Funiculus sociatus GB2-C1: one gene and its partner. The protein of the gene in region 1 interacts with the protein of each later gene in a pairwise test. Links are inferred from orthologs where the notes say so. Each region holds a gene or a part of one and is shown on either strand. Other genes may lie near its edges. The genes, in order: NDI42_RS22745 and acpP.

Evidence for each region.
Region 2: the proteins of NDI42_RS22745 (region 1) and acpP interact in binary tests that used the Escherichia coli proteins (3 or more experiments, as listed by UniProt). The link is inferred for Funiculus sociatus GB2-C1 from one-to-one orthologs.

What each region holds. Positions count from the first base shown.
Region 1 is NZ_JAMPKJ010000062.1:24,460-31,152, reverse strand. Bases 1,987-4,851 are described here. They hold NDI42_RS22745 (alpha/beta fold hydrolase), read left to right. Parts: upstream 1,987-2,900; coding sequence 2,901-3,803; downstream 3,804-4,851. Other genes in these bases: NDI42_RS22740 (CHAT domain-containing protein), read right to left, coding at 3,866-4,851; clpS (ATP-dependent Clp protease adapter ClpS), read right to left, coding at 2,332-2,613; NDI42_RS22755 (CPBP family intramembrane glutamic endopeptidase), read right to left, coding at 1,987-2,314. Outside these bases: NDI42_RS22765 (DICT sensory domain-containing protein), read left to right, coding at 1-592; NDI42_RS22760 (pentapeptide repeat-containing protein), read left to right, coding at 686-1,327; more of NDI42_RS22755, read right to left, coding at 1,475-1,986; more of NDI42_RS22740, read right to left, coding at 4,852-6,693. UniProt on the Escherichia coli protein: The physiological role of BioH is to remove the methyl group introduced by BioC when the pimeloyl moiety is complete. It allows to synthesize pimeloyl-ACP via the fatty acid synthetic pathway through the hydrolysis of the ester bonds of pimeloyl-ACP esters.
Region 2 is NZ_JAMPKJ010000014.1:91,692-98,254, forward strand. The notes cover bases 2,623-5,357. They hold acpP (acyl carrier protein), read right to left. Parts: upstream 4,249-5,357; coding sequence 3,997-4,248; downstream 2,623-3,996. Other genes in these bases: fabF (beta-ketoacyl-ACP synthase II), read right to left, coding at 2,623-3,790; NDI42_RS09600 (ATP-grasp domain-containing protein), read right to left, coding at 4,713-5,357. Outside these bases: tkt (transketolase), read right to left, coding at 325-2,337; more of fabF, read right to left, coding at 2,540-2,622; more of NDI42_RS09600, read right to left, coding at 5,358-5,984; NDI42_RS09605 (isoaspartyl peptidase/L-asparaginase family protein), read right to left, coding at 6,039-6,563. UniProt on the Escherichia coli protein: Carrier of the growing fatty acid chain in fatty acid biosynthesis.

The DNA of each region.
Region 1 (6,693 bases):
CGAAATGATGGGACAGATCCTAGACTTACCTGCTTGGCAGATGAAGCGACTGCGCCTTGCAGGGTTGCTGCACCGCATCGATCCTTTGCAGAGTGCAGAAAGTATTTTGGAACCCAGTATGACGAAGCTTTACGACGATGAAGCACCGAGTTGTCCCCTGACTTGTCCTTTGGTGCCGGGGGCGCAAGCGTTGCGAACCATGCCACAATTACGGGCAGTAGCTCAAATCGTCACTCACCAGTCTGAATGGTGGAATGGCATGGGAACACCTGCGGGGTTGGCTGGGGATGAAATTCCCTTGGAATCGAGGATTTTAGCGTTAGTAGCAGATTTTCAGTGGCGATTAGCTAAAGCTAGAAAATCTGATCCTGACAGTGAAGAGAATTTGTCCAAAGCTTTAGATGGGTGTAGGCAAAAACAAGGCGATCGCTTCGATCCCAAACTTGTTGAAACTCTATCTCTGTTAGTCATGGGTATGCAACAGGGTTTAATTCTACCAGTTAGCCCAACTAAAGTAACAACGGCAATGTGGCTGTTAGATGCTAACTTGTATAGCGGTACAACTACACAACCCAACCGCGTTGCAAATTAGGGCAAAAGGTAAAAATACATCAAGCTAATGGCTAATAGTATTAAAACAACAATTAGCCATCCTTCAATCCTTCAATCCTTCAAATAGGAATCAATGGACATCGAAGCAATTCGCTTAGGCAAACTCAAGCAACTACCAGGTGCCGATTTAGAAGACGAAGACCTCTCTAGCGTCGATTTGCGGGGGATTAATCTCGCTGGTGCTAATCTCGTCGGTACAAATTTTAGTGGCTCAAATTTAGAACGCGCCCGTCTAGATGGCGCTAATTTAATCGAGAGTCTTTTAGCGGGGGCAGATTTGCGGGCTAACCTGTTGGGCGCTAACTTGATGCAAGCTGACTTAACTGGTGCTGACTTGCGGGGAAGCAACCTGCGGGGCGCGAATTTGATGGGGACTAAGCTAACCCAAGCGTCTTTTGCTGGTGCTTTCTTAAGCGGCGCTAACTTGATGAGCGTGAATTTGCAGGGTGTAGATTTACGCAGTGCTGACTTGCGAGGCGTAAACTTGAGCGGTGCTAATCTCCAAGGTGCAGATTTGAGTCAAGCAGATTTGCGAGGTGCTTTGCTTACTGATGCAAATTTGGAAGAAGCCGACTTAAGGGGTGCAAATCTCGCTGGTGCTAATTTGTCAGGAGCAAATCTGCTTTGTGCTGAGTTAGATGGTGTTAATTTGACTGGAGTGAATCTGGAAAGAGCGTGTCTGGTTGGTACATCTGCGGCACAAATGGTTTTTTAACTTCTTTGAGTGCATAAATTATGGTATAAATTTCCGGTACCAATTTTAATGAAAGTAGCGGCGGAACTGCATTACCAACTTGGGTGCGGTTAAACTACACAATACACAATTATCGGGGAATGTTTGCTATCAGAAAAGCGCGATCGCTCAAGACGAGATTTTTGGCGATCGCGATCGCATCCTCATCAAAAACGCCAAAACTCCCAAAAACATCAACCCCATCGCCCCAGCCAAAGGATTCTTATCAACACCAGTAATCCAGTCAGAAACCCGACCAGAATATTGCACCATTTGCCCTACATTAATGATGTAATATCCCCAAACCATACCAGCGTGCAGACCAATCGATAAACCGAGGCGACCTTTGCTTCCACGCTTCGCCCACACCAGCGTTAAGCCAAACAATATCAACCCCGGAAACCCAGGTAAAGTCCGCAGAATCTCCGCAGGCGGCTTCAGAAAGTGCAGCAAGGCAAATATTAAAACATCTGCCCACAGAACCACGCGAGGGCGATAATCTCGTTCCAGTTCATCCAGCAGCCAGCCCCGGAATACCAATTCCTCTGCCAAACCAATACCCAAAGCGCTAGCTAAACCTTCGACAACCAACCTGGGTAAAACAACTGTGGGACTTTGCCAAACCAGCCAACCCAACAGCCCCTCCAGCCAAAACAAACTGAAGGTAATAATGACACCAACACCAAGCCCAGATAAAAGCTCTAATCCGTTTCGTCGCGTTCCTTGCAAACCATAGCTTCGTAGCAAATGGGATTGCTGATAGACATTCTGACCCCAAAACCTCAGTAGCAACAGAAACTCGACGAACAACAGCCCCATAGTCAGGATAGTGACCAAGTTACTATCCTTGACAAATATGTAAATTGGTGATGCTAGAGGCAACCAGATTGAGAGCAAGCTTAGGAAAAATAAGCCCAGCCGCACGGGCGCTGGGTACTGGGCTAAACGGACGAGGTTTAATTTAAACAACCCTTGCCTCTTAAGCGCTACTCGTCTGGTTCAATTGTGCTGGTCAGACCGTGATTTTTCAAAGTTTCGCAATAAAACTCCGCGTGTTCCTGGGCGCAGGTAATTACTAAGGCCAGCCCGTTAGTGTGAGCTTCCATCATAATGCTGACGGCCTGAGGTTGCGTGATATTTGGCACCGTCGTTATCAATATCTGCACCACGTACTCCATTGGGTTGAAGTCATCATTATGGAGCAACACACGATAACGAGGCGCGAGTTTACGGACTGTTGAACGCTTTTCTACAGTTTCGACAGACACTGCTCTCCCCTCTTTTGTGTTATTTACAGTTATCTACAACTAAGCAATTTTACTTGAAATCTCCTTTTTTCTGCCCCAGCAGCGATGCGAAGAGAGTGCGTAAGCGTTGCGAACGAGCTTGCGACTACCGCTTCTGGGTTGGATCATTCAAGGCAAACTTTAAGATTTGATCGCTGCTTTTTTTATATTACTCAACACTCGCAAAATCTGCTAACTCGACGCCCAAAACCACCCAACCCTTCGTCCAAGCTAAAATAAAGAAGTTAACATTACTTAATATTCCTCTGATGCAGGCAACTCCAGCGGCTTCTACTGCCCCCATCCCTGGCACGTATTGGCAATGGCGAGGGCAGTCCATTTATTATGTAAAGGCGGGACAACGGCACCCCGAACGCCCACCCCTGTTATTGATTCATGGCTTTGGTGCCTCCACAGACCACTGGCGCAAGAATATTACTGGACTTAGTAAAGATTTTGAAGTTTGGGCAATTGACTTGCTAGGCTTCGGACGTTCCGCCAAACCGGAATGGCAGTATACCAGCGACTTATGGCGCGACCAGCTGCATGATTTCATTACCAGCGTCATTGGTCAACCTGCTTTAGTGGCAGGGAACTCTTTAGGCGGCTATGCGGCGTTGTGTGTGGCAGCTCAATGTCCGGAGCAGGCGGCGGGTTTAGTATTGCTCAATAGTGCTGGCCCGTTTACAGTTAAAGATCCTGCCCCCGAACCTCATCCCTTTCAAAAAGTGCTGGGTGAGGCAACCCAATCAATTTTTCAGCAACCGTGGGCAAGTTTTTTGCTGTTTCAGTACGTGCGGCAACGCTCGGTGATTCGCAATACGCTAGAGAAAGTTTATCTCGACAAGAGTGCGATTACAGAGCAGTTGATAGACGAAATATATCGTCCTTCCTGTGACGATGGTGCTGTGCAAGTGTTTGCCTCGGTATTTAGAACCTCCCAAGGCGAAAAAGTTGATGTTTTATTACAGCAGCTGCGCTGTCCGTTGTTAATGCTCTGGGGAGAAGCAGACCCTTGGATAAATGCTAAAGAGAGGTCAGAGAAGTTTCGCAAATTCTACCCTCAACTGACAGAACATTTTCTGCGGGCGGGTCATTGTCCCCATGACGAGGTGCCAGAACAGGTGAATGCGCTGATTCGCAACTGGGCATTAAACAATATTGAGTGTTGAATGTTGAGTTTTGAGTTTGTCAAGAAATTTTCTTAGTTGAAAACTCAAAACTCAAAACTCTATTACCAGGGATTCCCAATTATGGTGAAAGCTGCCCAGTAATAGGGATGCGCGAGACTCTTACTTCCTTGTCTTGACAGTTCTGGAGGTAGCACCATATTTCCCTTGAGAGTAACCATTTGATTGCCCTCAATGCGTATTTTCCCATTGAGCATCGCTATCTGCGCCTCTCGTAATGCCTGGGCTTTGGTGGGGGTTTCTTTCAATTGTTCGTAGAAGTTGGTCATCAGTCCCAGTGTTCCGGCATCGTTGACGTACCATAGACTGCCCAGTGCCGACTTTACGCCTGCCTGAATAGCTAAGCCAGCAAAGCCCATCTCTGCTTGTTCGCTGCCTAGTGCTGTGCGACAGGCACTTAGCACTAATAACTCCACAGGCGGATCGTTCCAGCCCATTTGTCGCAGTTGGTCTAATCGGAGTTTGGTGTCCCATAGCTGAATGTAAGATTTGCTGGGGGGACCAAACTCAAATTCGGCATGGGTTGCCAAGTGGACGATGGCAAAGGGCTGCGAACTGCTGCGTTGCGACTTGAGATTTTTTAGGGTGAAGGTATCGTTGAGGAAGGACTTGCCCTTCCACAGATTTGGTGTGATGCTAGCCAACTCCAGAGGTACTGCTGGTAAGGGGCTGTGGTTGGGGAATTTCGCCATTCCCATTGCCAGGACTTGAGAGTTTTTGATGTCTTTGTGTGTGGTATCGGTGAGGCTGAGACTGGGCATCATCCCGACGCTGTAGTTCTGCACGAGAAACTTTTGACCATCGTGGAGAGCAGCCATAGGGATAGAGCGTAAGCCTGTGTCTGGGATGAAGACCAGATTCTGGATACCTTGCTGTTGTAAATCAGCGGCGATGGGTGCTATCAGCCACTTATAGAGTTGTTGGGCTGGAGCTAGGTAGCCGTTCTGTTTTCGGGGGTTAATGACTTGGGAGCGGAATTTATTGGCAATGTTGAGAACTTGCGATCGCATTGTCCCATCAACCCGCTTGCGAATTGGTACACCATCTGATGTCACTACCATTAATTCCAGCTGGTCGTTATCATGCACAGTCCGAATTTGGGTCACTGTGCTTGGGGAACTAGACTGTTGCTGGGTTTCTGGTTTGTTTGATTGCTCCATGACAGCGTTTGCTGTCCCACTGGGTGCAGCCGTCTGGGGGACAAAAGCTATATAGATGAGTGCAGGTTTAACTCCAGTTGCTTGCTCAATTTTTTGTAGATTTGCCTGAGCATCTGCCAGTGTTGTAATTCGAGGTTGAGCATCCAGCCCTAAATATTGCTCAAATTGCCGCGTATAGGATTCATCAAGCGCAGAAATCGAGTCTCCACTTCTATCTGAAACTGATGGCACGTTTGCCTGTACCGATTGTTTCGGTGATGAATTAGCCTCTTGGGAAGAGTTGAGAGGGCGGCCTGCCTGATCTGTTTGACCATCTCCGGAGCTTGCTTGACCATCTCCGGAGCTTGCTTGACCATCTCCGGAGCTTGCGCGATCGCTGCCAGCGTCAGTTTTGCTACCTCCAGAGCTTGGTTTGTTGGTAGTCGTGCCACCAGTACCGCTACCACTGTTACTACCAGTGCCGCCAGTGCTTCCCGTGCCGCCATTAGAGCTGTCTGTACTGCTGCCACTACCTTGGTTGCCGCCCGTGCTGCCACTACCTTGGTTGCCGCCCGTGCCACCTGTGCCACCTGTGCTGCTATCCGTGTTGCCTGAGCTGGCACCCGTGCCACCACCTGTGTTGCCACCTGTGCTACCACCTGTGTTGCCCGTGCCACCTGTGTCACCACCTGTGCTGCCCGTGCCACCTGTGCTACCACCTGTGTCACCACCTGTGCTGCCCGTGCCACCTGTGCTGCCACCTGTGCTACCACCTGTGTCACCACCTGTGCTGCCCGTGCCACCTGTGCTACCACCTGTGTCACCACCTGTGCTGCCCGTGCCACCTGTGCTACCACCTGTGCTACCACCTGTGTCACCACCTGTGCTGCCCGTGCCACCTGTACTGCCACCTGTGTCACCACCTGTGCTGCCTCCGCCCGACGGGTTTTGGTTCCCCCCCGGTGGGTTTTGGTTGCCGCCTGTGTTCCCTGTGCTACCGCCCGTGTTCCCTGTATTGCCGCCTGTATCCCCACCAGGCGGTGGGTTTTGGTTGCCGCCTGTGTTCCCTGTGCTACCGCCCGTGTTCCCTGTATTACCGCCTGTATCCCCACCAGGCGGTGGGTTTTGGTTGCCGCCTGTGTTCCCTGTGCTACCGCCCGTGTTCCCTGTATTACCGCCCGTATTCCCACCAGGCGGTGGGTTTTGGTTGCCGCCTGTGTTCCCTGTGTTGCCGCCCGTGTTGCCTGTATTGGTATTAGTACCTGTTGTTGGTCTTACGTTAGCCGAAGCTGCCGCATCGCCCGGCCCCTGCTCAGACTGATCTATAGTTTTATGTGTAATGTTTCCAGAGGCGGTGAGATTCACAGCACCCGAATCACCCGGTCCCTGCTCGCTTGCATCTAAGTTGCCGACGTTAATGGTGCCGCCAGTTGACAAAACCGTTATTGAACCAGCATTGCCTTGGCTTTGATCTGCGGTTGTTATATCGCCTGCGCTAATGTTGCTTCTGGCAGTTAAATTTACAGAACCTGCATTACCGGGGCCTTGATCGCTTGTGATTATATTCCCGGCGATGATGTTGCCGGAGCTGGATGTCAAAGATACACCTCCAGCATTGCCTTGGCTCTTAGCTGAAGTATCTATATTTCCAACGGTTACACCTGTTGCTCCTGAAATTGATACAGTTCTACCCTCGGCAACAATGGTGTCTCCTCGATCCATAGAAAAAGCTC
Region 2 (6,563 bases), on another replicon or contig:
ATTTGCGATGTCGCTCGCGCCCTTATAGAGTGGGGCTATACAGACAAAGCCCGCGCACCATCCGGGCTTTTTTTGCATCCTACCCAATACTTTTTTTGTTAGCGATGTTCATCTTTTCTAGAAATTAGCCGAGCTGAACTAGACAGCAATTATACTGAGACATTAAGAGTACAAGTTGTCATAAAAAGAACAAGTTGTAAACAAAAACCTCAATACTGGCGAGGTTGTTACCCCGCCCGCTTGTTGGCGAAGGATATCTGTATTTTTGCCAATAAAAAAGGGGCGGTCAAAATGCCCACCCCTCAAGAGATTATTGAGTTGTTATTAACCGAGCAATTCTTTAGCCTTGGCAACTACGTTGTCAACAGTGAAGCCAAACTTCTCTAGAGCCACGGGGCCGGGGGCGGAAACGCCAAAACGGTCAACGCTGATCATCGCGCCTTCACTGCCAATGTAACGGCACCAGCCGAAGCTAGAAGCTGCTTCCACAGCTAAGCGCTTAGTGACACCTTTAGGTAACACAGACTCGCGGTAAGCCGCATCCTGCGCGTCGAACAGTTCCCAGCTAGGTATGGAGACGACGCGGACTTTCTTGCCTTCACCGCGCAGCTTGTCGGCTGCACCAGCGCAGAGTTGAAGTTCGCTACCTGTACCCATCAGGATGATGTCAGGAGTACCATCGCTGTCAGAGAGGGTGTAAGCACCCTTAGCCACGCCTTCAATAGAAGTGCCAGGCAAGTTGGGCTGTGCTAGACGAGACAGCGCCAGCAACGTCGGGCGATTTTGGTTAGCAGCTTCAATCGCTACCTTATAAGAACCAGAGGTTTCGTTACCATCAGCGGGACGAATCACTGTTAGCTGGGGAATTGCCCGCAGAGATGCGATGGTTTCAACTGGTTGGTGGGTGGGGCCATCTTCACCTAGCTGGATGGAGTCGTGGGTCATCACCCAGATAGCACCTGCGTGGGACAATGCTGAAATACGAATCGCCGCCCGCATATAGTCAGCAAAAACTAAGAAGGTGGCACCGTAAGGGATTAATCCGGAACCATGTAGCGCAATGCCGTTACAAATCGCTCCCATGCCGTGTTCGCGGACACCAAAGCGGATGTTGCGATTTTCGTAATGACCGGGCTGGAAGTCGCCGGAAGACTTGAGCAAGGTCATGCAGGAGTGAGCTAAGTCAGCAGAACCGCCAAGTAATCCGGGGACAACATCAGCCAAGGCGTTGAGGCACTTACCAGACTGATTGCGGGTGGAATCTGCCTTATCTTCTGGGGTGTAGGTAGGTAGTACCTTCTCCCAACCTTCTGCCAGTTTGCCGCTGAGCATTTGTTCTAGTTGGGCTGCTTCGGCACCATACTTGGCTTTGTAATCGGCGAAGTTCTTATTCCACTCTTCCTCGTACTTAGCACCGCGTTCAACGGCTTTGCGCCAATGGTTGAGGGCATCTTCTGGAACCTGAAAAGGCTCGTATTCCCAACCGAGTTTTTCACGGGTTGCAGTTACTTCTGAGCCACCCAATGCGGAACCGTGGACACCTGCGGTATTGGCTTTATTGGGGGAGCCGTAACCAATGGTGGTGCGGACTTTGATCATTGAGGGCTTATCTGTGACAGCTTTTGCTGCTTCAATTGCTTTGTGAATTGCCTCTAGGTCGGTATTGCCGTCTTCTACAGTCAGAACGTGCCAACCGTAAGCTTCAAAGCGCTTACCGACATCTTCGGTGAAAGCTAGGTCAGTGGAGCCATCGATGGAAATGTGGTTGTCGTCGTACAGAGCAATGAGTTTACCCAAACCCAAGTGTCCCGCCAAGGAACAAGCTTCGCCGGAAACACCTTCCATGTTGCAACCATCACCTAAAATTACATAGGTATAGTGGTCTACGATGGTGCTATCGGGCTTGTTAAACTTAGCTGCTAGGTGAGCTTCAGCGATCGCTAAGCCTACAGCGTTAGAAATACCTTGTCCTAATGGCCCCGTCGTGACTTCCACTCCAGGTGTCATGAAGTTTTCCGGGTGTCCTGGGGTTCTTGATTCCCACTGACGGAACTCCTTGATGTCTTCCAGCGTCACGCTGTCGTAGCCAGCTAGATACAGCAGGGCATACTGTAACATTGAGCCATGTCCAGCGGAGAGGACAAAGCGATCGCGGTTAAACCACTTGGGGTTTTTCGGGTTACACCGCATAAAGCGATCCCAAAGCACAAATGCCATCGGTGCAGCGCCCATTGGTAGCCCTGGATGGCCTGATTTTGCCTTCTCTACGGCATCAATCGCCAGAAAGCGGATGGAATTAATACAAAGTTCTTCGAGTGATTGGGTTGCAACAACCATGATTTATTCTACTTAACGACGGGTTAGCACGCTTTTTGGATGAGCTGGAAATTGAATGCTCTGGGATCGCCCTAAGCACCCATTACCCGATTATCATCCCATTAGCAGGACTTATGGGCAAGCTGTGGAAAAGACGAAATTATGAAAGATGAAGACTAAAACGTTTGAGTCTTCACCTGACCTATTTATATTTTTATCGCCTCTAGACGTACTTTTTAAATGCTAAGGTTACGTTGTGACCGCCAAATCCGAAAGAATTTGAAAGTGCTACGTCTACTTTTGAAGAGCGACTTGTGTGGGGGACATAATCCAGATCGCACCCCTCATCGGGATTTTCTAAGTTGATTGTGGGTGGAATTTGGTCATTGGCAATTGCCATCACCGTAGCGACCGCTTCAATACCACCGCTTCCGCCTAAAAGATGACCAGTCATGGACTTGGTGGAGCTAATTGCTACTTTGTAGGCACTGTCGCCCAAAGCTTTTTTAATCGCGGCTGTTTCCGTGACATCATTCGCCTGGGTACTGGTGCCGTGGGCGTTGATGTAGCTTACCAGATCGGGAGTTAAGGAGGCATCCTTTAAAGCCATTTGCATAGCTCTGAAGGCACCTTCGCCACCGGGAACTGGTGCTGTCATGTGATAGGCATCGCAAGTCATGCCGTAACCGACAACTTCGGCATAAATTCTGGCTCCCCGACTGAGGGCGTGTTCTAATTCTTCTAGAATTAGAATGCCAGAGCCTTCGCCCATGACGAAGCCATCGCGATCGCGATCGAACGGACGAGAAGCTGTTTGCGGGTCATCATTGCGCGTTGAAAGCGCCCGCAACGCACAAAATCCAGCAAACGACAAAGGCGTTACCGCCGCTTCTGTCCCACCGCAGATCATCGCCTGAGCATATCCTCGCTGAATCAAGCGAAAAGCATCTCCTACCGCATTAGAACCTGCGGCACAAGCTGTCACCGTGCAGTTGTTTGGCCCTTTGGCGCCCGTGTGAATTGCTGTTAACCCAGCTGCCATGTTGGCGATCATCATGGGAATCATAAACGCACTACACCGATCCGGGCCGCGATTCAGGTAGACTTCTTGCTGGTCTTCGAGTACCTTGATACCGCCAATGCCCGTACCAATGATGATGCCCACTTGTTCTGCATTCAGATCGTTGATGACAAATTTAGCGTCTGCGATCGCTTGTTTGCTGGCACTAACCGCAAACTGGGCAAATCGATCCATCCGCTTAGCTTCCTTACGATCCAGGTACTCGTGGGGGTCGAATCCTTTTACCTCCCCAGCAAAGCGACAATCGTGCTTGGATGGATCGAACAAGGTTATCGGGGCTATTCCATTGCGACCGCTCAACAACCCTGCCCAATAATCAGCCAAATTGTTGCCAATCGGTGTAATCGCGCCGAGACCTGTTACAACAACCCGCTTGCATTCAAAATTTGTCATGATGCCAATACTAAAAGGGTTTTTACACCCAGAACGCGGAAACACTATACAGAACTGACTGAGCTAAGAATACTGAGAACTTCAGTATCACTTACTATTTTCAACTATCGCCCTCGCGTCGGGGCGAGTGCGTACACATTGTGTTAATCCAATGTTAGAAGAAATTTTCGTCTTACCCGCCCCTACAGCACTCAGCACACTAGAATTTATGCCGAAGCCGTGACTTTGTTGTTGATGTAGTCCACAACGGCTTGAACAGTGGCAATCTGTTCAGCTGCTTCGTCTGGAATTTCGATATCAAACTCTTCTTCTAGGGCCATGACGAGTTCAACCGTATCCAGGGAATCCGCTCCCAGATCGTTAGCAAAGTTCGCTTGCGGCACTACTTGATCGGGTTCAACCTCTAGTTGTTCCGCCACAATCTTCTTGACTCTTGCAAAAATTTCCTCTTGGCTCATATTAATCCTCTACCCAGTCTCCAGAACTTGCTATATAGGGTGATACGGTTTTTAAGCATTTTTTCATCTTATCTGAAAGAGGGACAACAAAAGCGATAGATAGTCGCTTATCCAAGTGGCACTTAGTTGGAGTCGGGGAGCAGCACACTGGGGAACAGCCAAATTGAGTTACCATAACAATCTGAAAACTCTGCCCACAAAGCTTTTCAGCTCACTGAGATCAGAATAAAATTTTAATAATATTAATAACAATCCTGAAATCTACAACAGTTGTCTGTGGACTCAAATACAAGACTTAACCCCCAGCCTGCTCACTCCCTCCCCAGTGGGGAAGATCGGGAAAAATTTTTATTTTTATCATTACAACCAAGGGAGATGTTTGTCGCCCTCGTGACGAGACACTACAAACGAAGAGATATATTGCAACTCCTTCAAGGGCTGCGATATATTGAGCCAAGGCTTATTTAGCTAACTAACTGCAACCCCTTATCATACAGGCTCTGCTCAATGCTCTGCATCTCCTCAAGGGTTTCTCCAGCGACGATTCCGTAAATTTCTGTGTAGATTTTGCCATATTTAACCTTCTCCAGAGCTGACAGGATCGTGAAGTCGTGGCGCTCTAGTTCTGGCTTTAGGTTGACTAGAATCGACTCCAAGGTTCCATCCATACGGTAGTCACTCGAATATGTAGCGACTTGCTTCCCTAGTTCCAGCAGCCTATGACGCTGCAAGCACAGAGGCGTTGAGCCATTAACTCGAAAATTGGCATCGATCGCGTAAAGTTCACCGTCTTTATTTTCCAACACGTCGAACCCAATAACGCCGAAATATCCCTGCTGGTTAGCATACTGACCGACAGCAGCAATCATCTCATAGAACTTGCTCATGTCAGTACGGTAGTGAATCAGCCCCCCTAGATATTTACCGTCAGGGGTGACGAGTTGCTGAGTAACACCGATCAGGGTGATGTCTCCTACCTTATTGACGTAAAACTGCACGCAGTAGTTTTGCACTTCATTTTTGACGAACTCCGAGACGATGATGGTATCCACCAGCTTGATACCCAGATATTTCCTGATTTCTTCCAAAGAGTAGTTCAGGTGGCTGGAGCTTTTGATAATATAAGTACCTTCGCCTGAGAGTCCGTGAGATGTTTTGATCAAGTAGGGGAATTGCTCTGGTAACTTAATCTCATCAACATTGCAGGCGTGCAGATTGTAGCTCTGATACTTTGGACAGGGCACCCCAAGATCGGCTAGCGTCACTTTGCTCAGGAGACGGTAGTGAGTATCTGGATCGACAGCGTGCTTCTGGGGAAGTAAACCATCGAAAGGGAATAAGGTAATAACTCGCTCGAAGCGATCGCTCTGATTGAGTTCATCTAAATAAACCTGCCGATCCAACAGTTCCAAATTGTTGTAGCCAAAACCAAAACACTCTCGCCAGTAGTCAATTAACAGGTCTGGCGGGGGACTAAGAATAATACCGGGAATGGTATCCCCCAGAACCGCCAGGTTTTTCCAAGGTTCCTTCTCACCAATCTTGTCATAGCCAGTTTTGGTGGCTTCATCACTACCGTCTTGAAGGAAGTATTTTTTCGTGTTGGGATAAGTTGCCCAACTAGCAGTCGCGGGGTAATTCAAGATAAACGTATACCCCGCATCTGTTATGTCTTGGGCAAACAGCTCAGAAAAAGAACTTCCTTGGAAATACTGGAAGTTGTATTGAGGGTTCATAGGGAGATGCCTGGAGGTCTCAAAACCGTTACTTACTAGAAGCAGTCAAAGCAATTATGCGCTTTTAGCGAAACGCTCGTCTTCCTTCTTTGTAAATACTGCTGCCCGATCCATTTCTGAGCTTCTATAGGCAACTGCCATGTCTTGGGAATTATACGCCCAACCGATTTGTCCGTGAGGATCTAAAACAATACATCCGGCTTCTCCAGAAACCTGCTGCTTGAGCTTATCGATTGCCGTCTGAGCTGCTTCCTCTGGATGACGTGAAGCGGAGCCATTCGAGCTAGGGGAATTACCCGCCAATAGATCGACAGCAGTCCTAGCCAACCCCACCGGGATTATAGACTCGCCATCGCCTGTAGTTGAGCAAGCACCCTGAGTATTCGCGTACAAGCCAGCTCCCACCAGTGCGGTATCGCCTACACGACCTGGTAGTTGGTTCTCAAGACCTCCCGTTGAGGTTCCGGCAACCAAGTTACCATTGATATCCAGCGCCACACAGCCGACAGTAGCAGGGCGATCATGCGGCGTGTTCTGCTGCTCCCACTCCTCCTCCTGTTCATCACTAATCAAATCGGT